3 regions of the Mesorhizobium sp. M0217 genome follow, and region 2 is predicted to be linked to each of the others. Evidence: riboswitches for the same ligand, from Rfam matches in the RefSeq annotation. Region 2 holds a riboswitch; each other region holds the start of a gene.
The links. Region 2 has a riboswitch for thiamine pyrophosphate ahead of thiB (thiamine ABC transporter substrate binding subunit). Riboswitches for the same ligand answer to the same signal wherever they lie in the genome.

Region 1 (9,936 bases), on a different contig from region 2:
GGCGATCGGCTTGCCCCTGAGCGCCGGGTCGAGCAACTGCTCGACCGAGGCGTAGAAGGCGTCGAGATCCGCATGCAGGATGGTGGGCTCCATCCCGACCGTTCCCTTTGCGGCGTTGCAGCATTAGCCGCGTCTGTTGTGAGAGGCGTTTTTGCCGAACAAATAGAGAACAAACAGGGCCTATTGTCAAGCGAAGCGGTTGTCGCCGGCCGGTCCGTTCCAGATCGGGCTGTCGAGTGCTCCGCCTGGGCATCGGACCTGCGGAACATTGTCTCTCGCCTCAGCGTTCATATCCGCGACGGGACGCTGTTTTTGTGGAGGCCGGTATGGGCCAGTTCGAGATGATCGACCTCGTCAGCGTCGTTGACGCCTGCACGAGCGATCGCGTTGCCGGGCACTGCGTGTCAATGGCCAGGGCGGTAGAGGAGTTGCGAGTGCTGACCGGTGATTTCGTATCGCCGGACGAGACGGTGGCCAACGCGCTGTCGGCAGTGGCGCTGGGGCGCGGCTGCGCGGTGGTGTTCGATGAGCGAGCGGGCGCCGACATCTTGCTGACGCCGTAGCGGGCGGCGCCGGGTTGTTGCAGCCAGAAAAGTCGAACAGCGTGCAAAAAGCTGTGCAGGCATGGCCCCATAAGCGGGGCGTGGAAAAGTTCTGCGCGTGGGTGTATTCTCCAGGACGCAAGCGGTCGCAGACCGCATAGGGGGAGAAATGACATGCCGAGGGTTTCGGAACTCTTTTTCAAAACTGCCATCTTGTTCCTGATGTTGGGGATTGCGGCCGGCCTGCAGATGGCGATCTCGGGCGACCACGCCGCTTTTCCGGCGCACGCGCATATCAATCTGCTCGGTTGGGTGACGAGCGCCATCTTCGGCGGCTACTACGCGCTCAATCCGCAAAAGGCGGCGCGTCGCGTCGCCATGATCCACTACGGGCTCTACACTCTCGGCTTGGTGATCATGCTGCCGGCGCTGTATGTGATGCTGCAGGGAAACCCGGCGCTTGAACCGATCGTCGCCGGCGGCTCGCTCATTATCGCCGCTGCCGTTCTGGTTTTTGCTTTCGTGGTGTTTTCGCCCGAAACGGCGCGCTCGGCGTCCGGCGTGGTTCCGGCCTCTCGCTGACTGTTCGCGCGCGGCGATCAAAGTCCGACCCGCGTTCGCGACCCGCGACACGGGTTGGCCAGGCCGATGGCCGCAGCCGCTGGCTGCGGTGTCTATCGCCGCGTCGGCGCTTAACATACCCGAGTCCCACCACGTATTATTTCGTGACTATTTGGCGCCGGAACCTTCCCAGATATCGCGCGTTGCGGCGACTGTATTCGCGCTGCCTTATATATAGGCAGCCTTGAGTACGTCCACAGCATGGGTTGGGGGAGGAGCAGGACACCATGTCGAACAGAGAAATCGGAACGTCGGCCTCACTGGGCCGACGCATCGCCGATCTGAAAGCCAGGATGCGAGACGCCAGCGTTACTGAACACGAGATGCAGACCTTCCAGAAGGTCGCAGCCATCATGGGAGGTGTCGAAGGCTCCCTACGCCTCGACGCCGACGACCTGATCGCGGCGTCCTTCGTCACCGAGGCGCTCGGCGATCCCGGGTCGAATTGAAGGTCAGAGCCCGTCGGCACTCAAGTGCCGGCGGTCGATGGCCCGGTTCGCAGCGCCGCGATGCCGGAGCGTGTCTGCACCGCCCGCGGTGGGATTTCTTGCGCACTTTGAAGATTTCAGGCGAGCGGCCCTCGACGGCGCTTGAAATATTGGGCTTCGCGTTCTCGGCTGTCGAAGGTGCCGAGATTGTCGCCGTCCAGCCCTTGACACAAGGGCTAAGCCAAACCGCCAAGGCGCCTTAAACGAAGGATCCGGCCAGCCGGATCCTTCGAAATATCGCGATGCTCCGGCATCGCCTTCAGCTCATACTTGGTCCAACTGGTGACGGCGTGGACGTCCCGGGAAACCTCTCGAAAGTCCGCGGTCGCTGCCCTTACACGTCGTCGAACGGGCCGCCGCGCCTCGCCAGGTCGTGACCAATGGCGGCTTCCTCGGCGTCGTCGGGCAAGGCATCGTCACTGTCCTGGTAGGGGTTGTCGTCATCCTCCTCGGGCAATTCGCCTTCCTTCTCGACACCGGTGGTGTCCGGTAGGCTTTCCTCATCTGCTCCGTCGGGCAGGACCGTTGCGCCACGCAGCGCATCCCAATCCTGCCGGCGCGGCGTCGGCGCTTCCACCTCGTCATTGGCGATCCTGTCGCGGGCATCGTTTTTGCTCGGTGGCGCCTCGACCTCGTCATTGGGTTTTCTGTTTCGTTCTTCCATGATTGCCTCCTCTGGGCGGCTTTGCGTCGAGAAGGTGGAACTCACTTCCGGCTGTCAGGTTCCGGCAACCACTCCATCTCCGTGGAACCAATTGCCGCCAGTCTGCTTTGCCAAGGACTAGTCTGTTTTGCCAAGGAGATGAATCCAGAGGAGCTGGACCATGAAGACTTTCCCCCTCATCCCATGCGTGCTGCTCTTGGCGCTGCCCGACCCGGCGGCTGCGCAGGACAATGGCGACCAGCACGGCCCTGCCGCGCCTTGCCAGGCGCAGCCTCAGGACGATGCTCGGAAGCCGCCGGTCGCCAATGGCGGTGGCGAATCGACCAGCACGCTCGGTCCCTGCGGCGGCGTGCTGCAGCCGCCGCCCAGTGGTGACCAGGGTATGACGCAGCCGCCGCCGGACCAGGGCAAGACGCCGGTGATCAAGCCTGGCGAGGTGCCTGCGCAGCCGCCGAAGCAATGACCTTTGCTTGAAACTTCACGGCGTGGCACGAAGGCGGTCGGTTCCGGTCCTGGCCGGGCGACGCGGTCACCGGATCAATGCCGGCGCCGGCCGCGATCGCCACCGGAATTTGGAGCCGTGCATCGTCCGCGTCGAAGGTCTCCTGAGGGATTGTGCTTCAATGCGAATCTTGCGGGTGCGGGTTCTGCTGGCATGACCGAGAAGCCGATCAATTTAGTCTCCGCTTGCGGAACAAGACCGTACCGGCTGCGTTTGCCTCCAGGAGCCCGCCACCTCGATCTGCGCTGTTTTCGCCTCATGCGGGAACACGGCGGAGCTCGCCAACAACGACAGGAGACGAAGATGAAAACCATCCTTATTCCCGCCGTCGCCGGGCTCGCCATGATCGCTGGTATCGGCATTGCCGCCGCCGACGAGGTCATCGTCACGCAGCCGGCACAGCAGCAGGTGATCATCACCCCGGAACAGCGCACGGTCGTGCACCAGTACGTAAAGAAACATCCGCTTGCCTCGGTCAATCTGCTCGGCGTCGAATTGAATGTCGGCACTGCCTTGCCTGACACTGTCGAGCTGCAGGAGGTTCCCGACGTTCAGTACAGATACGCCGTCGTCGACAACCATACCGTGTTGGTCGACCCCAGCACGCGCAGGATTGTCGAGGTGGTCGAGTAACGCTCGACAACCTAACCATTCATCGGTGATACGGCCCTGTCGTTCTTCCCAAAAGGGCGGCAGGGCCGAATGACGAACATGATGAAAGGAGAATTGCCATGTTGCCGCATGTCGAGACCCCGAACTCCGCCAATGTTGCGGCGTGTTGCGACAAGTTGCTGGCCGAGCGCAACACGGCGCTGTTATCGATGAAGGAAGCGATCGCGCTCCTGCGGGAGCGCACCGGCACCGATCGTTCGGATGCCGACCTCGCGGGGCTGATCGTCAAGAAAGCGGCGCTGCTCGGCGTTGCGGTGATTTCCGACCCGCGCTGAGATGTCTCGTCACTCAAGACGCCGGCCGAATTTTCGGCTAATGTTTTCGTGGAATCTGGACCAACCGACCGGACCCAACCACGGAGGCTTAAGTGACGGACGACAAACAGGACCGCATTCGCCAGCGCGCGCACGAGATTTGGGAAAAGGCCGGCCGGCCTGAAGGCGCGCATCAGGAACACTGGGAGCAGGCCACGGCTGAAGTCGATGGCGCGGTCGCCAAGCCCAAAAAGGCGGCGAAGAAAGCTGACGCCAAGCCCGCCAAGGCAGCCGCCAAGTCAAAGGCAGCGAAGCCTGCCGCCGCAAAGTCCGGCAAAGCCAAATCGAAATAAGGCCAGAAATAAGGCCAGTCGAAATAAAGCAAGGCCGGAATTCGCTGGCCGGGCCATCCTTGGCGCCCGCCGTTCAGGCGCGCCCGAGCCTCTCAACCTGACGAATTGCGCCTGCGACGGGCAGCGCAATTCCTTGTGTTTGGCGACAGGCGCCCTCATGCCTCCCAGGCATAACTCGACAGCGCAAAGCGAATGCCGGCAGCTGTCATGGCCAGTTCGCATTCGGTGATCTGGCGCAGGTGGCGCAGATAGCGCGTTACAGTCTGTGGCAGCCAGCCGGCGCAGGCCTCGACATAGGCGCGGCTGTGAACAAGGGTGCCGGTCGACAGCCTCTCGTCCTTCTCGGCAACGACTTTCAGATATTGGCGGATGAAGCGGATGTCGTCGGCGATGTCTTGGCTGGCCATTCGCCAAGCCCCGGCGAGGCGTTCGCACTGATCGAATGACAAGGGCAACAAAGGGGGCGGCAATAAAGGCGGCGGCAACAAAGGCGGCGGCAACGACGGGGGTGACAGCAAAGGCCGAGAGAGATCGGCGAAGGCAACATGGTTCGCTGTGCTCAAGGACATTCCTCTCTGCGAAAAGAGATATCGTACTTTATGTACGAATAGGCGTCAAGCCAATTTCGTACGGTTGGGACGATGGAAATGAATATAGCAGCGGTCGCTTCAGCTAATCCCGCATCGTGAATCCTTCAGGAGTCGCACCAATTTCGCGGAGGGATTTCCCCAGGATGGTGTGACTGTTTTCCCTCGTGGCGGCGTCGAACAGGTTCAAGCCGCCCCGGATCGTCTCGCGCCAGTTTTCGCCCTTGTCCCACGCTTCCATGAAGGCGAAGGCAAGGTCGTCCTGGCGACGCGTGGCTTCGAGCGCTTGGGTCAGCAGGCGCGCTTGATGGAGATCCTTCTCCCGCTTGGCGCCAGCGCTCGGCCCGCGTCGCGAGGCGACGATCAGCTTGTGGATGGCGTAGCGCTGGGGCGAGGGGACCAGCACAGGCAAGCCCGAGCGATGCAGGAGCACAGTCCGGATGGGGTCGCGGATAAGGAAATCCAGAAACCGTAAGGGCTGCGCGGAGTCTCTGCCGTTTTCTTATAATTACGTTTATCAGCTTGAATTTCAACGCAGTTATAAGAAGTTCGTGGAAACGTTATAACGCAACGAACTGACGAGTCGTCTGTTAACGCCCGGGCGCCCGGCACGTCTGGCCCAAAACACTTTCCCGCAGTGCCTCAACAAACGGCTTCCCCAATGCCGCGAACGGTGCTTTAACCCGCCCATCCACAGGGGTGCTCCGTATCGTCGGGGCTGAGATGAGGGCGGCAAGCCTTCGGACCCTAAAGCTGATCTGGATAATACCAGCGGAGCGAGGCGGGCGATGTTTTCAGGCGCACAGATTTCCCTTTATCCCATGACCGACGATTTCGTCGGCGTCATCCTCGGCGCGCTCGGCGCGCTCGATCCCTGGCGCGACCGGCTGCGGATCGAAACCGATGACATCTCGACCCTTATGGTCGGGCCGCCCGAGGTGCTGTTTCCCGCCATGCGCGACCTGTTCGTCGCGGCGGCCAAAAGCGGCAAGCACTGCGTGCTTTCGGCGGCGATCTCGCGCGGCTGTCCGGGCGAGCCCGACGATCCGATCTGCCGCTCCGACGAGACCGGCGGCCCCGCCATTCCGCTGGACGAGCGCAAGATCGCCGCGATCCGCGCTGTCCAGGCCACGCCGTCGACCGGCCAGCCGGTGGCGGCGCAGTTCTCGCTCTACGTTATGGGCACGGGCGACCATATGGACGAGATCTACGGCTGCATCGATTTCCTGAAACAGTCCGGCGTCTTTGAGCGCTCAAAGAACTTCTGCACCAAATTGCGTGGCGATGCCGGTGCGGTGTTTGCCACGCTCAACGAGGCCTTCTGCCGCTTCGGCCCCGGCGCCGGCCACGTCACCCTCGACATCACGATCTCGGCGAACAGCCCGAGCGCCGTCTGAGCCGCGGCTCAAGCGTCGTTCCTTGAGGATATTGCCGTGGCTGGTTTATCTGACCCATTGCGTGGAGGAGATGCCTCTGACCCCTCAGCACAGAGAGGAGGGGAGCCATTGGCGATTGGCGAAGACCGCGATGCCCACGAATCTCCCCCCTCGAGCAGGAGATGGCCGGCAGGCCAGAGGGGGTCCCAGCGCGTGGAGCGCCGACGTCCTTTTCGCATCGGCAAGGCGTGGGCGCTCTATGCGAGACGACCCCCTCTGTCGCCTTCGGCGACATCTCCCCCTCGAGGGGGGAGATTAGCCGCAGCCATCGCCAAGACCATCCCCGCCGCCTGCGCCTCCGCCCTGCTCCTCGCGGCGTGGGAGCTCTACGCCCGCTATGGTGGCGCTGCGCCCACCATGCTGCCGGCGCCGTCGCGCGTGCTGCAGCAGGCCTGGGAGCATCGCGCTGCCCTTGCCGACAACACGCTGCCCACCATCCGCGCCACATCAGCCGGCTTCGCCTGCTCGTTGGTCGCTGCCTTCGTGCTTTCGGCGCTGGTCGATTTCTTGGCCCCGCTGCGCCGCGCGCTGTTTCCGCTGCTGATTATCAGCCAGACCTTGCCGCTGGTCGCGATTGCGCCGCTCATCGTACTGTGGTTCGGCTTCGGGCTGATGCCAAAAATCTTGCTTGTGGCGCTCGTTACCTTCTTCCCGATGATGGTGGCGCTGGTCGAGGGTTTTGCCGCGACCAGCAAGGCGATTTCGCAGATGCTCGCCACCATGGGGGCAGGGCGCTGGCGCATCTTCTGGCTGGCGCGCCTGCCTTCGGCGCTGCCCTATTTCTTCGCCGGGCTGCGCATCTCCATCACCTACGCCGTCGTCGGCGCGATCTTCGCCGAATATGCGGGGGCGGCGAAGGGGCTGGGCATCTACATGCTCAATGCCAAGAACAACTTTCGGCCCGATCTGGTGCTCGCCGCGGTCGCCGTCAGCGCCGCGCTCACGCTTGTCTTGTTCGCCATTGCGGTGCTCGTCCAGCGCTTCGCCATGCCTTGGGAGAATGCAGGGAGCGAAAGCCGCGACGGCAAGGTTGAAGCTGCAGAAGAGAACCGTCAATGACGCGGCTCGAACTCCGGGACATCAGGAAGAACTTCGGCGCGCTTGAGGTGCTCGCCGGCATTTCGCTTCATGTCGCGGCCGGCGAGTTCGTCTCCATCCTCGGCCCTTCCGGCGCCGGCAAGTCGACGCTGTTCCAGTTGCTGACCGGCGCGCTGAAAGGCGAGGGCGACATGCGCTTCGACGGCGCGCCATTGCAGGGCAGCCCCTTCGCCTTCATGCCGCAGCGCGACGCGCTGATGCCGTGGCGGCGCGTCATCGACAATGTGACGCTGGGGCTGGAAGTGCAGGGTCTTGGCCGCAAGGCGGCGCGCGAACGCGTCGCGCCGTTGTTCGCTGAGTTCGGCCTTGCCGGTTTCGAGCGCGCCTGGCCGGCCGAGCTTTCCGGCGGCATGCGCCAGCGCGCCGCCCTTTTGCGCACCGTGGTGCAGCAGCGCGACATGCTGCTGCTCGACGAGCCCTTTGGCGCGCTGGATGCACTGACCCGCGCGGGTATGCAGCGCTGGCTGGAAGGCATGTGGCAGCGCCAACGCTGGACGGCGCTGCTGATCACCCATGACGTGCGCGAAGCCGTCTACCTCTCCGATCGCATCTATCTGATGTCGGCGCGGCCGGCCCGCATCATCGGCGAGATTGCCGTGCCGCTGCCGCGCCCGCGCACCACCGGCAGCGATGCCGCGCGCCAGGCCGCCGCGCTCGAAGCCGACATCCTCGACACGCTGCTCAATCCCGGGACTGACCGGGGCTTGTTTCCGCAGACCGCTCAAAGGAGTTTTTCATGACCGAATTCACACGCCGGCAGGCTTTGCTGCTGACGCTGGCTGCCGGACTGCCGCTGGCCTCGCGCGCTCATGCGGCTGCGCAAAAAATCACCGTTGCGCTCGACTGGACGGTCAACACCAACCATGTCGGCCTGTTCGTTGCCCGCGACAAAGGATTCTACAACGAGGCCGGGCTCGATGTTGAGATCCTGCCCTATGGCGATACTGGCGCCGGCACGCTGGTCGCCAACCGCATCGCCGATTTCGGCATTGCCGGCGTTGGCCTGTTTACCCAGCGGGCTGCCGGCGCCGATCTCAAGGCGGTCTACGCCGTGGTCCAGCAGGAGACCGGCCGGTTGGTCTTCAACGCGGATCGCGGCGAGATCAAGAGTCCCAGGAATCTCGACGGTCTGACCTATGGCGGCTTCGGCAGCGCCTGGGAAAACACGCTGATCTCGACCATCATCCGCCACGATGGCGGCAAGGGCGTTTTCGAGACGGTGACATTAGGCACCTCGGCCTATGAGGCGCTGGCCAACGGCTCGGTCGACTTCACGCTGGAGGTCTCGACCTGGGAAGGCGTCGCTGCCGAGTTGAAAGGCGTCAGGCAGCGCGGCTTCCGCTACGCCGACTACGGCGTGCCCGACGAGCACACCACCTTGATCGCCTCCAGTGATGCCTATCTCCAGGCAAATCCAAAGGCGGCGTCATCCTTTGTCGAGGCGACGCGGCGCGGCTACCAATTTGCCTGCGATCACCCGCAGGAAGCCGGCGATCTGCTGATCGCTTCCAACAAGGATGCGCTGACCGACCCGGCGCTGATCCACGCTTCGCTGAAGATGCTCGTCGACGGGCACTTCCTCAGAAGCCAGGCCGGCGTCATCGGCACCATCGACAAGGCCAAGATCGAGGCGATGGGAACCTATCTCTTCAACGCCGGCATATTGCTCGATGGCGATGGCAAGGTTCTGAAGGAGAAGCCGGATTTAGGGGGGTATTTTACGAACGAGTTTTTGGGCGCGTAATCTCCCCCCTCGGGAGATGTCGCCGAAGGCGACAGAGGGGGTCGGTACGTCCTGACGCGACTTCCTATCGCGGACAGAGGACGTCAGCGCCTTACGCGCGGCGACCCCCTCTGGCCTGCCGGCCATCTCCCCCTCGAGGGGGGAGATTGCGCCTCACCGCCTTCTCCCTCACATATCGATCATCGAGCGCTTCACCCGGCCGATGATGGTGATGGCGCCTTCGAGCGCCGGCGGCGGGATGTCCATGTAGGAGGCCGGCTGGAAGGGCGGGTTCTCGTTGGGGCGGTAGCGCTTGTAGGTGGCCTGGCCGGATTCGTCCGAAATGACGTAGCAGCCATTGGTCACCAGCCGCTTGTCCCTGAGGTTGACGAAGATGATCGAATCCGGTGGCGAGATCTTGTTCATCGACGGGCCGTCGACGCGCAGAGCAATCCATTGGCCCTGCTCCAGATCGGTGGTGGGGATGGTCGGATAGTCGCTCAGATTGACCACCATGTCCTGGCTGCCGAGTTCGCCGGCGCTGATCCATGAGACGATGGGCACATCGACGGTGGCCAGCGACGGCATCGGGATCTGCCGGCCCGACTCGTCAAAGCCGAAATGGCCCCCCGCAAGGCTGCCGCCGTCACCGTTGAACAAGAGCCAGCCGGGATCGACGCCGAACAGGCGGCCGTATTTCTCCGCCGCCTTGCGCGACAGCGGCCGGTTGCCGTTCTCGTGACTGATCAGCGTGTTCTTGTTGATGTCGCGCAATGCCCGCGCGGCGTCGCTCGGCGAGGCATAACCCGCCTCCGCCCGTGCCTGCTGCAATCTGTGCCTCGGTTCCTGCATCGTACAAATTGCCTGAAATTTATCGTCCAATACGTACGATTTCGCTTGCGTACGTTTCGTACATATCGTACGCTTAGCGCATGATCGAACAAACCGCAAGCGTTTCCGCAGGCATCCTCAGCTTTCTCCCATCGTCCGGGCTGT
Region 2 (9,936 bases):
GACGGCCCTTTTGGCGCTGCCGGCTCGCTCTTGCCCGGCGCCGGCGCATCGCTGGCTTCGGCCTTGGCGCGCGCCTTGCGGTCGTCGAGCCGGGTGCCGCCGCGCTGCGCCAGCATGTCGGAATAGCCACCGGCATATTCGATCCAGCGGCCGCCTCCGTCCGGGGCGATGATGCTGGTGACGGTGCGGTCGAGGAAGTCGCGGTCGTGGCTGACCAGGATGACCGTGCCGGCAAAGCCGGCGACAAGTTCCTGCAACAGTTCCAGCGTCTCCATGTCGAGATCGTTGGTCGGCTCGTCGAGCACCAGAAGGTTGGCCGGCCGCGCCAGAACACGCGCCAGGAGCAGCCGCGCCCGTTCGCCGCCGGACAGCTCGCGCACCGGGGTGCGCGCCTGTTCCGGCTTGAACAGGAAATCCTTCATGTAGGACACGACATGGCGCTGCTCGCCATTGATGACGAGGTTTTCGCCGCGCCCGTCCGTGAGATACTGCGCCAGGGTCTCGGCCGGATCGACCGCCTCGCGCTTCTGGTCGAGCGTGGCGATTTCCAGATTGGTGCCGAGCCGCACCGAGCCGGCATCGGGCTTCATCTCGCCGGTGAGCATCTTCAACAGCGTCGTCTTGCCGGCGCCGTTCGGCCCGACAAGGCCGACGCGATCGCCGCGCTGGATGCGGGTCGAGAAGCCCTTGACCACGGTCAGGTCGCCAAAACTCTTCTCGATGTTCTTGGCCTCGATCACCAGCTTGCCGGATTCGGCGGCGTCGCTGGCCACCATGGTCGCCGAGCCCTCGGCGCCGCGATGGCCGCGAAAACGCTGGCGCATGGTCTGCAGTTCGCCCAGGCGGCGCATGTTGCGTTTGCGGCGAGCCGTCACGCCATAGCGCAGCCAATGCTCCTCGCGCACGATCTGGCGGCCGAGCTTGTGCTGTTCGCGCTCTTCCTCTTCCAGCACAAGGTCGCGCCATTCCTCGAAATGGCCAAAGCCCTTGTCGAGGCGGCGGGTCTGGCCACGGTCGACCCAGACAGTGGCGCGCGAGACGCGTTCGAGGAAGCGACGGTCGTGCGAGATGACGATCAGCGCCGAAGACGTCCGGACAAGCTCTTCTTCCAGCCATTCGATGACCGACAAATCGAGATGGTTCGTCGGCTCATCAAGCAGCAGAATATCGGGTTCGGGCGCCATGACGCGGGCAAGTGCTGCGCGGCGCGCCTCGCCGCCGGAGAGATCGTTGGGGTTCTCCGTGCCGGCGAGGCCGAGATGCTCCATCAGATATGTGGCGCGGTAGGGATCGTCGGCAGGCCCAAGCCCGGCCTCGACATAGGCGCGCACATTGGCAAAGCCGTCCATGTCGGGCATTTGCGGGAGATAGCGCACCGTTGCCGAAGGCTGGCGGAAGACCTCGCCGTCTTGCGGCTCGATCAGACCAGCAGCAATCTTCAGGAGCGTCGACTTGCCGGAGCCGTTGCGGCCGACGAGCGCGATCTTGTCACCGGCGGACGCCGTCAGTTCGGCGCCATCGAGCAGCGGCGTGCCGCCAAAGGTCAGTCTTATGCCGTCGAGGTTGAGAAGGGGCGGGGCCATGTCAGCTTTCAGGCAAGGGGTAGGGGTGGGCGAGCAGCAGCGCGCGGCCATGGCCGAGCGCGATTTCGAGGCCGCCCCCGGTCGTGTTGGACTTGACCTCGTTCGAGATGGTCAGCGACGAGCCGAACACGACCTCGACATGGTCGAGCGGCCACATCGCGCCGGACACGGTGAGGCCCGAAAGATCGGAAAAGCCGAGCACCGAAAACAGCGTTCCGTCGGCATAGTCGAAGCCGGCCTTGCCAGGCAGCAGAGGGGCGCCTTCCTGCGCTCCGCTGGTCAACAGCAATTTTGTGCCGGCCTCGGCCAGCCGCAGGCTGAGCGCCAGATGGAGGAAGGCGTGGTCGGCGCGCTTGCCGCCGAAAGCGCCGGCCAGCACCAGGCTGGTGGCGCCGCGTTCCAATGCCGCCGCGATCGCCAGTTCGCCATCGGTCTTGTCCTTTTCGGGAGGAAACACCTCCCGCGGCACGGCGGCGAGATCGGCAGGCAGGTCCGCCGGCACGGAATCGAAATCGCCGACCCACAGCTCCGGCATCACGCCGAGCAGGCGGGCATGATCGATGCCGGCGTCGGCGGCGATGACGCGCGTGCCCGCGACCTGGCGGTCGAGCCGCGGCGTGCGGACGAGATCGCCGCCAAGCAGGATGGTGAATGTGCTCATATCCGCTGGCCCTTACCAGCCCCGCCGACGAAACGGAAGGCCGAGCGGCACCGTCACTCTTTGTTGGAGCATGATCTTTTTCCGGAAACGGATTCCACTTTCCGGGATCACGCTCGGGCAAACTTCCACTTGCGTGGCACCTTGGCCGGGCCTATGTGTCGAAACGCTCTAACGGGGTGCCGGACGCGATCTTCGCGGACCGGCTGAGAGGCAGTCTCGCCAACCCGCTGAACCTGATCCGGTTTGTACCGGCGGAGGGATTAGACGCTTCGGACAGCCCGACGCCTCAATTCCTTTCAACACGAATGAAGGAGGCGCCGATGCGCATTTTTTTGTCCCGTCTTGTCCCAGCGCTTGGGCTTGCTGTTTCGCTACTGGCAAGCCCTGCGTGCGCGCAGGAAAAACTCACGATCTATACCTATGAGAGTTTCACTGCCGACTGGGGTCCAGGCCCCCAGGTGAAGAAGGAATTCGAGGCCGAGTGTGGCTGCAGCGTCGACTTCGTCTCGGTGGCCGACGGCGTCGCGCTGCTCAATCGCGTCAAGCTCGAAGGTGCGTCGACCAAAGCCGATATCGTGCTTGGCCTCGACACCAACCTCACCGCGGAAGCCAAGGCTTCCGGCCTGTTTGTCCCACATGGCGCGGTGGCTGAAAACAACGTGCCGGGCGGCTGGAGCGACGACACTTTCGTGCCCTACGATTATGGCTATTTCGCCGTCGTCTACGACACCGAGAAGCTGAAGAACCCACCGAAGAGCCTGAAGGAATTGGTCGAGGGCGATGCCGCCGACAAGATCGTCATCCAGGATCCGAGGACGTCGACGCCGGGCCTTGGCCTGCTGCTGTGGGTTAAGTCGGTCTATGGCGACAAGGCGCCGGAAGCCTGGGCGAAACTCAAGGGCAAAGTGCTGACGGTGACGCCGGGCTGGAGCGAGGCCTACGGCCTGTTCACCAAGGGCGAGGCGCCGATGGTGCTTTCCTATACGACGTCGCCGGCCTACCACATGGTGGCGGAGAACACCGGGCGCTACCAGGCGGCCTCGTTCGAGGAAGGCGAGTATCTGCAGATCGAGGTCGCCGGCATCACCACCACGGGCGCGAAGAATCCGCTGGCGGCGAAGTTCCTGGCCTTCATGACCGGGCCGAAATTCCAGGATGTCATTCCGGAGACCAACTGGATGTTCCCGGCCGGGAAAACCGACAAGCCGCTCAATCCGGCTTTTGATAGGCTGGTCAAGCCGGCGAAGACCTTGCTGTTCAGCCCGGAAGAGGTCGCGGCAAATCGCAAGGCCTGGGTGGATGAATGGCTGGCGGTGATGAGCAAGTAGATTTGGCTGTATAGTCAAAAGATGAGTGCTCTACGGCGCCCCCCTCTGTCCTGCCGGACATCTCCCCCACGAGGGGGGAGATTGGCCTTTACGTTGACTTTCGCCAATCTCCGAAGCTGCAGGAATGAGCGGAGCGCTAAAACCGCCAATCTCCCCCCTCGTGGGGGAGATGTCCGGCAGGACAGAGGGGGGCGCGAAGGAACGCGACGCCCGGTAAAGAGTGCAACGCTCTGACCCCCGCATCACGGCCGGCATTGTCGCGCTTGCGGCAATCGCGCTGCTGATCGGTGGCGCCTTCGCCGGCCTTATCCGCGAAGGCGCGCACGACCTTTCCGGCGCCGCGTCCGCCTTTGACCTCTATCTCCTGCGCGTTGTCCGCTTCACGCTCTGGCAGGCTGCGCTCTCGACTCTGCTTTCCGCCGTACCGGCGCTCTTCGTCGCCCGGGCGCTGTCGCGGCATCCGCGCTTCTTCGGACGCGGCTTCATCCTGCAGCTGTTCACTGTGCCCCTTGCCTTGCCGGCAATTGTCGGAGCGCTGGGAATACTGGCGCTCTATGGCCGCGCCGGTTATTTCGCCGCGATCGGTGGCCAGAGCTGGCCCGACATCTATGGGCTGTCGGGCATCCTCGTCGCCCACGTCTTCTTCAACCTGCCGCTGGCCACCCGGCTGTTCCTCGAAGCGCTGGGAACGGTGCCGGCCGATCAATGGCGGCTGGCGAGCCAGCTCGGCATGGGGGCGAGGCCAGCCTTCCGGCTGATCGAGTGGCCGGTGCTGCGCGCCGCGCTGCCGGGCGTCGCCGGGCTTGTCTTCATGCTTTGCATCACCTCCTTCACCATCGTCCTGATCCTCGGCGGCGGGCCGGCGGCGACGACGCTGGAAGTCGCCATCTATCAGGCGCTGCGTTTCGACTTCGATCCGGCGCGAGCGGTGACGCTGACGGTGCTACAGATCGCGCTGACTTTCGCCGTCATGCTGGCGCTGACGCGGCTCGGCGCCAATGTGACCGGCGACGCCAATTTGCCTGTCGCGCCGCGCCGCTATCACTTGGCCGGCAAAGCAGAAACAGCGTTCAACGCCGTCCTGATCGTGCTCGCCTTGCTGTTCGTCGCCGGACCGATGGCGGCCACCGTTGCCTCCGGCCTCGGCGCCGATCTCGGCCGGCTGGCGGGCGAGAGTGCCGTGCGTCAGGCGACGCTGACCAGCGCCGGTCTCGCCTTCTCGGCGGCGCTACTTTCGGTGGCGCTGGCACTGTCGCTGATCATGGCGCGGCGGGCACTGTCGCTGCGCCGCCGGTCCAGTGCCCGTTCATTGCTCGAACATGCCACCGACACCGGCGCCGGCTTCGTCCTCGTCGTGCCGCCCATCGTCATCGGCGCCGGCTGGTTTCTCCTGCTGCGCACGGTCAGCGATGTCTTTGCCATCGCGCCGGTCATGGTCGTCACCGTCAATGCGGTGATGGCGATGCCCTTTGCCATCCGCGCGATGCGCCCGGCCTATGATGCGGCGAGCGAGCGCCATGAAAAGCTGTGCGCGCAGCTCGGCATTGCGGGCTGGAACCGGCTGCTTCTGGTCGACTGGCCATCGCTCCGGCGGCCGCTGGCCACCGGCTTTGCCTTCGCCATGGCACTGTCGCTCGGCGATCTCGGCGTCATCGCGCTGTTCGGCAGCGATTCGGTGCAGACCTTGCCCTATCTCCTGCTGGCGCGCATGGGCAGCTATCGCACGGCCGATGCTGCCGGGCTGGCTTTGCTGCTCGGGGCGGTCTGCCTTGCATTGGTGGTCGCGGCAGACTGGCTGGGACGGGGAGAGAGATCGTGACGTCCGCTGTGGAGAAAGGCACGACTGTCCGGCTGGACAAGGTCTCGTTCAGCTATGGCGAAACGTCATTCCTGTTCGATGTCGAATTCCATACATCTAAGATCACCGCCATCATGGGGGCAAGTGGTTCGGGCAAATCGACCTTGCTCAATCTGGTGGCTGGTTTCGAGACGCCGGAGTCCGGTCGTGTGCTGATCGGCGGCGCCGATGTCGGCGCCGAGCCGCCTTCGGCGCGGCCGGTGTCGATGGTATTCCAGGAAAACAATCTGTTTGCTCATCTCTCGGTGGAGAAGAATGTCGGGCTCGGCCGCTCGCCATCGCTCAACCTGACCGACGCCGATCGCGCCGCAATCGCCGAGGCGCTTGACCGCGTCGGCCTGGCCGGCAAGGAGATGCGCCTGCCGCGCGAACTCTCCGGCGGCGAAAGGCAGCGCGTAGCGCTCGCCCGCGTTCTGGTGCGCGACCGGCCAGTGCTGCTGCTCGACGAGCCGTTCGCTTCGCTCGGGCCAGCACTGCGCGACGACATGCTCGACCTGGTGGCCGGCGTTCATGCCGAGCGGGCGATGACGGTGCTGTTCGTCACGCATCAGCCGGAAGACGCTCGCCGTATCGGCGAGCAGATGGTTTTTCTGGACAATGGCAGGGTTGCCGCGACGGGACCTGCCGCCGATTTTTTCGACGGCACTGGCCCTGAAGCGTTTCGGCGCTATATCGGCGCAAGTTCGGGCGGATCACGCGATATTGCCCGGAAGCGGACATAATTTACGACCAAACCGGCTACAGGTGATGTGGCGCTTGCTTGCCATGGTCCAGCTGATGTGGCTAGGTCCGCTTAGTACTGGTCCGGCACGAGCCGTGATTTGCCCCCTACAGCGCCGCATCCGGCCGGATGCGTAAACGCTGTAGGTTTTTTGATGTGTGCAGGATTGCCAACGAAAACCGATTTTTCGCTGGCGCGGACCCCGGTCCAAATCATGCGCCGAGAGCTGAAGGAACGCCGTGCTGCCGACCGGCACTGACACTTTGAAACGCAGACCGCTGGTGCGCTTCCTCGCGCTGGCCGGCCTTGCCGTGGCGCTGGCCAGCTGCCAGATGTTCACGCCTCCCGAAGTGCAGGAATCCGGCTTCCAGCCTTCCGACAAGCCGATCACGGTCGACAATGTCGCCGCCAACAGCAAGCTTGCCGAACTGGCGAAGGCACAGCATCCGCGCATCCTTGCCACCTATGGCGGCGAATATTCCGATCCCAAGCTCGAGCGCATGGTGGCCAAGGTTGTCGGCAGCCTGACCGTGGTGTCGGCCAATCCGACCCAGACCTATCGCATCACCATCCTCAATTCGCCAAACGTCAACGCTTTCGCGCTGCCGGGCGGCTATCTCTACGTCACCCGCGGCCTGCTGGCGCTGGCCAATGATTCGGCCGAACTCGCCGCCGTCATCGCGCATGAGATGGGCCACGTCACCGCCAATCACGGTCTGCAGCGACAGCAGCTCGAGGCCGAGGAAGGCCTGGCGACCAAGGTGGTCTCCGATGTGCTGGGCGACAGCCCGACCGCCAAGCAGGCATTGATCCGCGGCAAGCTGAGGCTGGCGCAGTTCTCGCGCAACCAGGAGCTGGAGGCAGACGCGATCGGCATCAAATCGATCGGCGAGGCGGGTTACGATCCCTATGCCGCCGGGCGTTTCCTGCAGTCGATGTCGGCCTATACCGATTTCCGCTCGATCAGCGGCGCCACCGACGCCAGCCTCGACTTCCTGGCTACGCACCCCAACACGCCGCAGCGAATTGATCTGGCGCAGCGCCACGCCCGCCAGTTCGGCGCGCCGGGCATCGGCACGCGCGACCGCGATTCCTTCCTGGCCGGGATAGACGGCCTGCTCTATGGCGACACGCCGGAAGAGGGCTATGTGCGCGGCCAGACCTTCCTGCATCCGGGCCTCGGCGTTTCGTTCACGGTGCCCGACGGCTTCATCATCGACAATTCGGCGGCGGCGGTGACGGCGACCGGTCCCGGCGACATGGCGATCCGCTTCGACGGTGTGTCGATCGACAAGGATCGTGCGCTGACCGACTACATCAGAAGCGGCTGGGTGGCCGGTCTCGACGAGACCAGTGTGCGCCAGGAGACGATCGACGGCAACGAGGCGGCGACAGCGCACGCCGGCGCCGATGGCTGGCAGTTCGACATTGCGGTGATCCGCGCCGGCGGCCAAGTCTACCGGCTTTTGACAGCGGCCCCCTCGGCCAGCACGACACTCGATCCGGTGGCACGCTCGGTCAGCGGTTCGTTCCGCGTGCTCAGCCCCGCCGAGAAAGCGGCACTGAAGCCGCTGCATATCCGCGTCGTCACGGTACAGGCCGGGCAGACGATGGGCACACTTTCGGCGCAGATGGTCGGCGTCGACCGCAAGCTCGATCTGTTCCGCGTGCTCAACGCGATGTCGCCGGGCGCCTCGGTTTCGGCCGGCGACAAGGTCAAGATCGTCACGGACAGATAGCGCCGGTCTTCGTCAGAAACCCCAGCCTTCGTAGTGCTTTTTTCTGAGATAACTTTTCTGAGATAACTCGGGGCGGTACCCCTGTTCCTGGCAATCTCACGCTGCCATGAATTCGGGGTTCTGCTTGACCAGCGCGAGCTTGAGCTTTTCCATGGCGCGGGCCTCGATCTGGCGGACACGCTCCTTGGAAATGCCGAGCGTCTCGCCGAGCGCCTCAAGCGTCGCACCTTCGTCGGTCAGCCGACGCTCCTCGATGATCCTGAGTTCGCGGGCATTGAGCGCGCGGAGCGCCGTCTTCAGCCACATCAGGCGCCGTTCGACGTCGATGGTGTCGCCGGCGACCTCGTCAGGCAATGGATCGTCCGAAATCAGGAAGTCCATCCGCTCGGTGGTACCGGCCTCATCGGCGAGGGGTGCGTTGAGCGAAGAGTCAGGTGCTGAAAGCCTGGAATCCATCTTCTCGACATCGGCCTCGGAGACGCCGAGGGCTACCGAGACTTCGCGGTAGAGCGTGGCGTTAGAGATCGGCTCGGCGCCGTTGGCAAGACGGGCGCGCAGGCGCCGCAGGTTGAAGAACAGCGCCTTTTGCGCCGAAGAGGTGCCGCCGCGAACGATCGACCAGTTGCGCAGGATGTAGTCCTGCATCGAAGCGCGGATCCACCATGTCGCATAGGTCGAGAAGCGCACCTCGCGCTCCGGCTCGAAACGCGCGGCTGCTTCCAGCAGCCCGACATGGCCCTCCTGGACCAGATCGCCGAGCGGCAGGCCGTAATGTCGGAATTTCGAAGCCATGGAGATGACCAGCCGCATATGGGCGACGGTAATCTGATGCAGCGCCTGCTGATCCTGGTCTTCCTTCCAGCGCAAGGCGAGAACATGTTCCTCATCGCGCTCGAGGTAAGGGGCTTTCATTGCCGTGCGGACCATGGTCCGTCCTGCCGTGTCTTCGATCATGCCGCGCTCCTGCTCCCGGACATTTTCGGACGGCCTGGCGGCCGTTATCTCTGTTTGACGCAATTCCGAGGGAAACCGCTTTCCCACTTTCCTGGAATTGCTTCGGGCCTAGCGCAGCCAAGGGTTCTTGAAATGGAAACGCGGCGCCCTACAACAAGCCATGAACGTGCCACACCGGGGATTGGTTCCGCCGCCGATGGCGGTTGTTTTGTGCGGTCCGACAGGGCGCATCGACACCGCAGATCGGGACTATTGGCACCGATCCGAGCTGCTTTGAGAATCTGATTTCTGGATCGTCGTTTTTTTGAAATCTGGTTCCTTATTTTGCTGCGCTGTATCTGTCAGTTTCCGGCTCTCACAAGCGCCGGACACCGGCCAAGGACGGGATCACACAGAAATGAAATGGCTCAAGTCGCTCATCGTCGCCGGAACGCTTCAGGTTCTGGCTGTTACATCAGGCCATGCCGGCGCCAATCTTGACCAGATCAAGCAGGCCGGCACCCTCAAAGTCGGCACCGAAGGCACCTATGCGCCCTTCACCTATCATGATGCTTCCGGCGCGCTGGTCGGCTTCGACGTCGAGATCGCCAAGGCGATCGGCGACAAGCTCGGCGTCAAGGTCGAGTTCCTCGAAGGCAAATGGGACGGGCTGATCGCCGGCCTCGACGCCAACCGCTACGACGCCGTGATCAACGAGGTCGGCATCACCGACGCGCGCAAGGCCAAGTACGATTTCTCCGATCCTTACATCGCCTCCAAGGCCGTGCTGATCGTGCGCGGCGACAACACCGACATCAAGACCTTCGCCGACCTCAAGGGCAAGAAGTCGGCACAGTCGTTGACATCGAATTTCGGCAAGCTCGCCGAGACCAACGGCGCCGAACTCGTCGGCACCGACGGCTTCGACCAGTCGATCCAACTGCTGCTCACCGGCCGCGCCGACGCCACCATCAATGACAGCCTGTCTTTCCTCGACTTCAAGAAGCACAAGCCGGACGCCAATGTGAAGATCGCCGCGCAGGAAGAGAACGCCGACTATTCCGGCGTCATCGTGCGCAAGGGTGATCCGGAGCTGGTCGCGGCGATCAACAA
Region 3 (9,936 bases), on a different contig from region 2:
CCAGCCTGAGTTCTTCCTAGAGGTCGGCGCCCGGATTGCGGGTGTTGTCTTGCGACTTCATTCTCCCGGCAGCCGGGCAAAGGCCCGCAACGTGGAGGCTTCTAAATGGAACGCGGGTTCCCGATGCTTAGTGGGTGGTGCTGCTTGAGCAGGGGCAGGGCAGCACAGCCTCCGCCGGCAAGCCGTCGCGGCCGGTTCCCTTGATGGCGTGCCGGCGCAAGTCCCGCGTCACCAGGCTCGCAAATCGCGATGCACGTCCAGCCATTGCGACATGGTTTTGCCAGCTGAGAGGCCGATCCCGTGTGCGGCGAACAGTCGAAACACTGATTGGTCGGTGTGCGTTCTTGGCGTATTGTGCAGCACTTCTGGCATTACTGGCCTTGCGGGGATGACGAGTCGGTCATGCGACAGTATGCATGTCCCTATCGGAATAGCCGGTCCGCCTTATCGGTCGTCACACCCGCATATCGCTCCGCTTCTAGGGAACACCCCATCACGCGAGGAAAGACATGGCCACATGCGCAGTATCGCCAATCCAGCCGTTGGGCCGACGGCCCGGCGCTTGGGCCAGTCCACCGGCTTTAACCTGCGTCACAATTGATCCACTGATCCTAGGTGACGACAACGTTGTTCGTCATGATTTGATGGGGCGGGGATTGGCCCAAAAGCGAGCCCCCCAAACTGTGCGGTTGCCAAATACGTAATGGAGTGAATTGGAATGATCATCGTAACAGGCGCCACGCACGGGATTGGGCGGGCCTGCGTGGAGAAACTTGCGTCTGCCGGTTCCAGAGTGGTGGCGACCGGCCGAGATGCAGAAGCGGGCGCGGCGCTCGAACGCGCCAATCACGGTGTCACGTTCGTTGCCGGTGACATTATCCGTGAAGACGATTGCCGCCGTGTCGTCGACCGTGCGCTTGAACTTGGCAACGGCCGGCTCGCGGGGCTCGTGAACAATGCCGGCATGTCGAAGCGCATTGCCTTCGCCACCGCCACCCAGGACGATTGGGATGAGGTCCTTGCGGTTAATGCACGCAGCGTCTTTTTCTTCATCCGTCATGCGCTGGACGGCTTGCGGCTCGGGAGGGGTTCAGTCGTCAACATGGCCAGCATCGCCGGAAAGACGGGCGAAGAAGGGCTCGCTGCCTACTGCGCCTCAAAGGCCGCGGTCATCGGGCTGACGCAGGCCCTCGCGCTGGAGTTCGGCGAGGAGATCCGCTTCAACGCTGTCTGCCCCGGCCAGATCGAAACACGCATGATGGGCAACATCATAAGCGATGCACTGCGCAAGAAGCAGCTCGAACTGCGGATCCCTGCCAACCGCTTCGGTGCCCCTGAAGAGATCGCTGATGTGGTCGCTTGGTTACTTTCGAATCAATCGAGCTATGTCAACGGCACGGTGGTGACTGTAGACGGCGGGGAAACAGCCGGCCTGCGCACACCGCGCGTCGCGCAGATCGATGGTGCTTAGGGCAATTCAGCTCAGCCGGAGCCGCGCTCGTCGAAATAGCGCAGAAAACCATGTGAGCCTCGCTGGATGTCGTTCTCGATCGCCTCGCGGGCCCTCTTCCTGTCGCCAGTCCTCAAGGCCTCGATGAGATGGTCATGTTCTTCCGCGCCGGTGTACCCGCGCGGAATTTCCCGATCGTAAACGTTAAGGATTGGACCCATCGAGGCCCACATGCTTTCGATCTGTCCGATCAGCATCGGCATACGCGACAGGCGGTAGACGCCGAAGTGGAAAGCGCGATTGGAGGATCGCGCTTCCTTGATATTACCGGCCTTATGGCTCTCTACAAATGAGGCGCGGAAGGTCTCAAGCTGTTCGAGATCGGCGGGGGCAAAATGGTCGGCAGCGTGTTCTGCCGCAAGCCCTTCAAGTGCCACGCGGATCAGCTTGATCTGAATGTAGCGGGCGCGGCTGAGGTCTGGCACCGCGGCGAACCTGCCGGAGCGCAACTCGAGCGCCTGCTCGCTGACGAGCCGCAGACAGGCTTCGCGCACCGGCGTAATGCTGGTTCCGAGCTGCCCGGCAAGATCCTGCATAAGGAGACGATCGCCCGGCGCGAAATTGCCGATGATCAAGCCATCCCGCACCTTGCTGTAAATCCGCGCGGACAGGCTGCCCATCTCCTCGGGCTGCATCTTCATAGGGCCCATGGGACTCCCCTCGCCTCTGCTGCAGCTCTATGGAAATGTCGATTTACGCGTTTCACTACGTTTATAAGTTATAATCGCTGCCTATATTTCGTTATGCAGCGGCAGACAAGTACGTGCACGTTAATTGTCTGCAGCAAACATGTCCGTTTTCATAATTATTTGTGAAATTTTGTTTCATATAAAAACAAGGAGACCCTTCTTTTCCGATTCTGACAATGGAATGTGACGACAGAAAAAGGCGCGATCTCATCTGCGTGGCATGAGTTGGTGTGCGAGAGATGATGACATCTGAAGGAGCCGGGAAGCTTACATGTCAATTTCCAGTCTGATGGGCAGAAATTTCCGATTCTGAGGCGACTCCGAACCGGCTGGACCGACGATGACGTCGGCACCGTCAAGATGATCCGGCAGGCCAGCACGTCCAAAAGCTGCGTATGGCGTTTGCAGAGCGTTTCGCCGCCGAAGGGCTTCAAGGGCTGTTGCGCGACAAGACGCGGCCCTCGCGCATTGCGGCTCTCGGGCCCGAAAGCCCGCCGAGCGCAGCTCTGACAAGGCCGCGACAGGAATCGAACGACGACTGGCCAGAATTATGAAATCGCTTGCGACACTCATGCAATTTCAGACATTTCAGTAACAAATAGATTTAACATTCTCTTCACTTGCACTTTGGGGCGCGTTACCCGAATTAGCTGGAGCGGCCGAAACCCCCGCAAGATCAAGCGCGTAGTCGAAATCCAATCTTGCTGGTGCTTGTCGAGGGATGCGACGCGATGGGCCGGCGCAGGTGCGCTGTGAAGCAGCACTGAGCGCGCCGAAAAACGGCTTCCCAACAGGAGATTGATTTGGATTATGTGCAGTATTTCGCCGGAAGAATCGAGCAACTCAAAGGCCGTGGCGGGTATCGTGAATTTGCCGATCTGGAGCGTCAGTCTGGCAACTTCCCAAAGGCCTGGCTCAATAGGCCCGACGGCCGAAAAGAGATAACCATTTGGTGCACTAATGATTATCTCGGTATGGGGCAGCACCCCAAAGTGCTATCGGCAATGAAGCGCGCCATCGATGCCAACGGCGCAGGATCGGGAGGATCCCGCAACATTGGTGGCACCAACCATTATCACGTGTTGCTCGAGCGGGAGCTTGCAGCTTTCCACAACAAGGAAGCAGGATTGATTTTTGTTTCCGGCTTCAGCTCAAACGATTCATCATTGAGTACATTGGCATCTTTGATGCCGGACACAATTATATTTTCTGACGCGCACAACCACGCTTCAATTATTAGTGGATGCCGCAACAGCCGGGCCGAAAAGCGCGTCTTCCAGCATAACGACGTTGCGCATTTGCGGGAGCTTCTGCGCAGCGTAAATCCTGCAAGACCCAAGATCATTGTTTTTGAATCGGTATATTCAATGGACGGTGACATTTCACCGATCAAAGATATCTGTGACATGGCGGACGAATTTGGCGCAATGACGTTTCTGGATGAAGTTCATGCATCGGGAATGTACGGTCCGAAAGGCGCCGGCATTGCCGCGGAACTTGGCATCATGGATCGTCCAACCATCATCGAAGGGACGCTAGGTAAGGCGTTCGGCTCGATGGGGGGTTATGTGACCGGACCTGCCTCCATTGTTGACAGCATACGAAGCTTCTCGATCGGTTTCATTTTCACCACGGCGCTTGCGCCAGCGCTAGCGGCTGGTGCGCTGGCAGCGCTGCGCCATCTTCGCGATTCAGATTCAGAACGAATTGATCTGCACCGGAAAACGAAACTTTTAATCGGATTGCTGAAAGAGGCGGGCATCCCCGTCATGCCGACCCGAAGCCACATCATTCCTGTGCCTATTGGTGATCCATTCCGTTGCAAGGAAGCGTCCCGCCAGCTTCTGGATCAGCATGGAATATACGTTCAGCCAATTCTGGCGCCGAGTGTTCCGGTGGGAACCGAGCGGTTCAGGGTGACGGTTACGCCTGCCCATAGTACGACAGATATTCGGACGTTCGTCGATGCGCTCAGGCAGGTTCTGCTGCGGGACAATCTTGGCAAGGCTGCCTAATGTAAATGCTGGGAACGACAGGGCGCGCAGCCTCAGACCTGATTATATCAGCCGGGCTCGCCGAGGTGGAAGCGGCGGTCAGCGATCCGGTTCTGACGCCCGATCGCATCTTCGAATGTCATCGGAAAGCAGTTCCGTAACCCGCAATGACAGCTTTCGCGATCTTAAATGATGTGACTCCATGATTGAATGGGGCCGTTTGACGACTCGCTGCTTACACATCGGGCCGGTTCCAGATTCAGGGCTCACCATGAGCCGGTATGACCAGAGCGCATGTTCTTGTGCTGCGAGTTTGATGTGGCTTGGCGTGCCCTACCCGAGGGGTAGGTCACGCCCAGGCCCACGGGATCACACACCAACCCCAGCTAACCTGGTTTGAACGGAGCAAGCCTCCGACGCCGCCCTAATCCGCTGCAACAGATCCTTCAAATCAATTTACAAGATTTTTACAACCGTCAGTCGTTGACAATGGTACGGCACCCCGAGTCTGAGGTCCGGCACGGCCACAAAAGTGACACCGGTACCCTCGGACCGCCGCCAGCACGCAACATCGGGATTAACAGCAATGGTAAGAAGAAGAGCGCTCATATTGGTCGAAGGCCATAGGGGTACTGGTCAGCTATACGTCCAAGCGGCTCAGTGTCTTGGTCTTCATCCAATTACTCTGACGGCTGATCCACCTCGGTACGACTATCTTTCGGCGGAAAACGTTGAGGCAATCCGTGTCGACACTGGCAATCTCGAAGCGTTGGTCCGCGAAAGTTCGCGGCTGCGTGCTACCCACGACATTGCTGGCATTACTGGCTTTGCCGGGGACCATGAATCGATCTATGCGACAGTTGGCAAGCTTTGCCGGCATTTCGATCTACCGGGACCGAACCCTGAATCGATTGAACGAAGCTGCGACAAATTCAAGCAACGCCAACTCCTCGCGCAGGCCGGCGTTCCAATACCGGCCTATCGGTTGGCAGCGAATGCGGCGGAGGTAGAAAGCTCGGCTGCAGAGATCGGCCTGCCCGTGATTCTTAAGCCGGCAGTAGGCAGCGGCAGCATGGGTGTCCGATTGTGCCGCAGCCTCGAAGACGTAGCCGAACATACGACCCATCTATTGGGCGGAAAGCACATATGGCGGTCTACACCGAAAATACTCGTCGAAGAATTCGCACAGGGCCCGTTCTATAGCATTAATGTTATGGGGAATGAGGTCGTTGCGATTTGCGCCAATGACTTTGGTCCCCTCCCCCATTTCGTCATACGTGAGGTGACGTATCCGGCCCTGCTAACCGATCAGGAGCGTGAGCGCATCGCCGATGTTTCGCTGAGCTGTTTGCGGGCTCTCGGCCTTGGCTGGGGGCCAACTAACATTGAACTCCGGTGCACGAAACGCGGTCCAGTTGTCATTGAAGTCAATCCGCGTCTTAGTGGCGCGCCCGACCCTCAACTGGTCCAGTTAGCTTACGGTGTCGACCTCGTCACCGAGCACATCAAGCTTGTCATTGGCGAGGAATGGGATCTGCGCAAAAAGCATTCGCATACTGCGGCCGCGCGATTCCTGCTTCCTGATCAAGATGGCACCCTCGACTGGATTGGTGGCGACACTCAGGCAGCTGCTATATCAGGTGTGGCCGAGGTCAAATTGAATGTTGAACCCAAGACACCGATCGTCAGGAAGGGGGATTTCCGAGACTGGATTGGACATGTCATTGCCACTTCGCCCAGCCGTGCTGAAACCGAGGGCGCCCTTCAGCGAGCGGTCGACTTGATCGAATGGTCGATCACCCCTTTTCCGGCGACAATAAGAGGTGATCGAGAGCACGATGTTTGTGGGGCGTTCGGGCGGCCCACCAGTTCTGTTCCGATCAGGCATTGACGGCTTAAGATCCTTGAAACGCAGCAGTTCCGTCTACGTCAATGTCACATCAAGTTTGACGAGGCAAATGCAGCTTTGGCCACACCTGCCTTGTCTCCCGCGGAACTTCTCCGCGACCCATGGCGAGGCCGTCGGCCCAATTTGGGCCCAATTTGAATGCCGCCCACCGCCGCCGCAGGACGAACATGCGCTTGACAAGACAACGCCGGCCCGTTCAACTTGAGGCATTCACCAGGGGAGTCCCGGCAAGGGGCTGAGATACTGCTGGCTTTCGCGGCGCAGTGACCCGTTGAACCTGATCCAGTTCATACTGGCGTAGGGACGGTGCAAGCGCTCTGCGGGAGTTCACGCCCGAGGTCCTGTTTCGGCAGGTCGACAGAAGCGTCTTTTCATCCTTCCGGCACAGAACTGGGTCTCCAATGCATGAGCAAAGGAGCCTCAAGATGAATGCCCTCACCCCAGCCGTCTCAACGGGGCCGCTGCCTGCTTCGCGTAAGATCCACAAGCCCGGTGCCATCCACCCGCAGATCAGGGTGCCGATGCGCGAAATCTCCGTCCATCCGACAGCCGGCGAACCGCCCGTCACCGTCTACGATCCGTCGGGCCCCTATACCGATCCGGCTGTCGAAACCAGCATCGAAAAAGGCCTGGCCCGGCTTCGCCACGAATGGATCTTGGCGCGCGGCGATGTCGAGGTCTGCGACGGCCGCCATGTCCGGCCGGAGGACAACGGATTCGCGACGGGCGAACGCCTGACGCCAGAATTTCCCATCCGCCACCGACCGCTCAGGGCCAAAGCAGGCAAGGCGGTGACGCAGCTTGCCTACGCGCGCGCCGGCATCATCACACCCGAAATGGAGTTCGTCGCCATCCGCGAGAACCTTGGTCGCGAGATCCTGCGCGGCAAGCTTGAGCGCGACGGCGAGGCTTTCGGCGCGACGCTGCCCGATTTCGTCACGCCCGAATTCGTGCGTGACGAGGTGGCGCGCGGACGGGCGATCATCCCCGCCAACATCAACCATCCCGAGAGCGAGCCAATGATCATCGGCCGCAATTTCCTGGTCAAGATCAACGCCAATATCGGCAACTCCGCCGTCACATCGTCGATGGCGGAAGAGGTCGAAAAGATGGTGTGGGCGATCCGCTGGGGCGCCGATACGGTGATGGACCTGTCGACCGGCCGCAACATCCACAACATCCGCGACTGGATCGTGCGCAACGCGCCGGTGCCGATCGGCACGGTGCCGCTCTACCAGGCGCTCGAAAAGGTCGGCGGCATTGCCGAGGATCTGACCTGGGAGGTCTACCGCGACACGCTGATCGAACAGGCCGAGCAAGGCGTCGACTATTTCACCATCCACGCCGGCGTGCGGCTGCATTACATCCCGCTGACCGTCGACCGGGTGACGGGTATCGTCTCGCGCGGCGGCTCGATCATGGCCAAATGGTGCCTGCACCATCACCGGGAGAGCTTCCTCTACGAGCACTTCGCCGAGATCTGCGACATCGCCAGAGCCTACGACGTCTCCTTCTCGCTCGGCGACGGCCTTCGTCCGGGCTCGATCGCCGATGCCAACGACGCGGCGCAGTTCGCCGAGTTGGAAACGCTCGGCGAGCTGACGCAGATCGCCTGGGCGAAGGATTGCCAGGTGATGATCGAGGGGCCTGGCCACGTGCCGATGCACAAAATCAAGGCGAACATGGACAAGCAACTCGCCGTCTGCGGCGAGGCGCCGTTCTATACGCTTGGACCGCTGACGACCGACATCGCGCCGGGCTATGACCACATCACCTCAGGCATTGGCGCCGCGATGATCGGCTGGTTCGGCACCGCCATGCTCTGCTACGTCACGCCCAAGGAGCATCTCGGCCTTCCCGATCGCAACGACGTCAAGATCGGCGTGATCACCTACAAGATCGCCGCCCACGCCGCCGACCTGGCGAAGGGCCATCCGGCAGCGAAAGTCAGGGATGATGCGCTTTCCCGCGCGCGCTTCGAGTTCCGCTGGGAGGACCAGTTCAACCTGTCGCTCGATCCGGAAACGGCGCGGTCCTTCCACGACCAGACTTTGCCCAAGGAAGCGCACAAGGTGGCGCATTTCTGCTCGATGTGCGGACCGAAATTCTGCTCGATGCGTATCTCTCACGACATCCGTGCCGAGGCGCAGAAAGAGGGCATGGCGGCGATGGCGGCGAAATACCGCGAGGGCGGTGATCTCTACCTGCCGGCGGACGAGACCGGGGCACCGCTCATACCTCAGCCACGTGAGCCATCATGAAGGTCTTGGTCAAAGGAGCGGGCGTTGCTGGCCTCACCGCCGCCTTCGAGTTCGCCGCACGCGGCGCGGCGGTTACCGTTGCCGAGACAAGGCCTGCCCTTGGGGGCAATGCGTCGTGGTTCGCCGGTGGCATGTTGGCGCCGTGGTGCGAGCGTGAAAGCGCCGAGCAGCCGGTGCTGGATCTCGGAAGCGACGCCGCCGACTGGTGGGACGCCGCAACGCCAGGCTTGGTAGCACGACGGGGAACGCTGGTCTTGGCCGCGCCGCGCGATGCGGGCGAGCTCGACCGGTTCGCCAGCCGCACGACGGGCTATCGGCGCGTCGAGGAAGATGAAATTGCCTTGCTGGAGCCCGACTTAGCCGGCCGCTTCCGCCGCGGATTGCTGTTCGCCGATGAGGCTCACCTCGACCCACGCCCGGCGATGGCGGCACTTCATGACAAGCTTGCGACCATGGGTGTCAAATTCCACTTCGGCTGCGACGCCCGGCCTGTTTCGGGTTTCGCCCGTCAGATAGACTGTATGGGAATGGCAGCGGCCGATGACAGGCTGCGCGGTGTTCGCGGCGAAATGCTGATTCTTCGCACGCCTGATGTCTCGCTGTCGCGGCCGGTCCGTTTGCTTCATCCACGCTTTCCGCTTTATGCCGTGCCGCGCACCGATCACCGTTTCATGATCGGAGCGACGATGATTGAAAGCCAGAGTGCCGGACCGGTGACGGCGCGTTCCATAATGGAGCTGCTGGGTACCGCCTATGCCCTCCACCCGGCCTTTGGCGAGGCCGAGATCGTTGAAACCGGTGTCGGCGTCCGCCCAGCCTTTGCCGACAACTTGCCGCGCGTCGAAACCAAGGGTGAAATCATCGCGATCAACGGGCTCTATCGTCACGGTTTTCTCCTGGCTCCCGCCATGGCGCGCCAGGCTGCCGACCTGGTTTTCAGTCAAGACAGAACCAAGGAGCTTGCTCATGAAACTGATGGTCAACGGCGAAGCGCATGAGGTTGCCGCCACCACGCTGGCCGAGCTGCTTGCCGCGCTCGACTATGAGGGCGATTGGCTCGCGACCGCCGTCAACAATGACCTCGTGCACAAAGCCAACCGGGCGGAATTCCAGTTGAACGACGGCGACCGGATTGAAATCCTCTCGCCCATGCAGGGCGGCTAGGCCATGATCGAGCTTTATGAAGCCGAGCTTCCGTCGCGCCTGCTTCTTGGCACGGCTCAATATCCTTCGCCGGCCATCCTTGCCTATGCAGTCAGGGCTTCGGGCACGGCGGTGGTGACCGTCTCGTTGCGCCGTGAAATGGCAGGCGGCAGGGCTGGCGAAGAATTCTGGTCGTTGATCCGCTCGCTTGGTGTCAGAATCCTGCCCAACACTGCTGGCTGCCACTCCGTCAAGGAAGCGGTCACGACCGCACAAATGGCGCGCGAAGTCTTCGGTACGAACTGGGTCAAGCTCGAAGTGATCGGCAACCATGACACCCTGCAGCCGGATGTTTTCGGTCTGGTCGAAGCCGCCCGCATCCTGTGCGAGGACGGTTTTGCTGTATTCCCCTATACCACCGACGACCTTA

Region 1: another riboswitch for thiamine pyrophosphate. It lies ahead of NKJ18_RS21135 (YkoF family thiamine/hydroxymethylpyrimidine-binding protein); the one in region 2 lies ahead of thiB (thiamine ABC transporter substrate binding subunit).
Region 3: another riboswitch for thiamine pyrophosphate. It lies ahead of thiC (phosphomethylpyrimidine synthase ThiC); the one in region 2 lies ahead of thiB (thiamine ABC transporter substrate binding subunit).

Annotation. Positions count from the first base shown of each region.
Region 1 covers NZ_JAMYSN010000014.1:25,573-35,508, forward strand. Annotated here, with positions in the region: gene dinB (DNA polymerase IV) at 1-93, opposite strand, end outside; gene NKJ18_RS21080 (hypothetical protein) at 327-563, shown strand; gene NKJ18_RS21085 (hypothetical protein) at 717-1,124, shown strand; gene NKJ18_RS21090 (hypothetical protein) at 1,391-1,612, shown strand; gene NKJ18_RS21100 (hypothetical protein) at 1,986-2,315, opposite strand; gene NKJ18_RS21105 (hypothetical protein) at 2,476-2,778, shown strand; gene NKJ18_RS21110 (DUF1236 domain-containing protein) at 3,121-3,450, shown strand; gene NKJ18_RS21115 (hypothetical protein) at 3,549-3,764, shown strand; gene NKJ18_RS21120 (DUF2934 domain-containing protein) at 3,857-4,096, shown strand; gene NKJ18_RS21125 (hypothetical protein) at 4,252-4,503, opposite strand; partial or broken gene NKJ18_RS21130 (GSU2403 family nucleotidyltransferase fold protein) at 4,769-5,158, opposite strand; TPP riboswitch at 5,369-5,481, shown strand; gene NKJ18_RS21135 (YkoF family thiamine/hydroxymethylpyrimidine-binding protein) at 5,472-6,080, shown strand; gene NKJ18_RS21140 (ABC transporter permease) at 6,336-7,178, shown strand; gene NKJ18_RS21145 (ABC transporter ATP-binding protein) at 7,175-7,957, shown strand; gene NKJ18_RS21150 (ABC transporter substrate-binding protein) at 7,954-8,961, shown strand; gene NKJ18_RS21155 (LexA family transcriptional regulator) at 9,130-9,792, opposite strand; gene NKJ18_RS21160 (hypothetical protein) at 9,873-9,936, shown strand, end outside.
Region 2 covers NZ_JAMYSN010000027.1:23,858-33,793, reverse strand. Annotated here, with positions in the region: gene NKJ18_RS27775 (ABC-F family ATP-binding cassette domain-containing protein) at 1-1,583, opposite strand, end outside; gene NKJ18_RS27770 (thiamine diphosphokinase) at 1,585-2,244, opposite strand; TPP riboswitch at 2,407-2,521, shown strand; gene thiB (thiamine ABC transporter substrate binding subunit) at 2,565-3,572, shown strand; gene thiP (thiamine/thiamine pyrophosphate ABC transporter permease) at 3,793-5,391, shown strand; gene thiQ (thiamine ABC transporter ATP-binding protein) at 5,388-6,152, shown strand; gene NKJ18_RS27750 (M48 family metalloprotease) at 6,484-7,890, shown strand; gene NKJ18_RS27745 (RNA polymerase factor sigma-32) at 7,987-8,844, opposite strand; gene NKJ18_RS27740 (amino acid ABC transporter substrate-binding protein) at 9,242-9,936, shown strand, end outside.
Region 3 covers NZ_JAMYSN010000025.1:37,992-47,927, reverse strand. Annotated here, with positions in the region: partial or broken gene NKJ18_RS27190 (ISNCY family transposase) at 1-353, opposite strand, end outside; gene NKJ18_RS27185 (SDR family NAD(P)-dependent oxidoreductase) at 719-1,471, shown strand; gene NKJ18_RS27180 (GntR family transcriptional regulator) at 1,483-2,145, opposite strand; gene hemA (5-aminolevulinate synthase) at 3,003-4,214, shown strand; gene NKJ18_RS27170 (ATP-grasp domain-containing protein) at 4,780-6,084, shown strand; TPP riboswitch at 6,308-6,424, shown strand; gene thiC (phosphomethylpyrimidine synthase ThiC) at 6,528-8,363, shown strand; gene thiO (glycine oxidase ThiO) at 8,360-9,361, shown strand; gene thiS (sulfur carrier protein ThiS) at 9,330-9,527, shown strand; gene NKJ18_RS27150 (thiazole synthase) at 9,531-9,936, shown strand, end outside.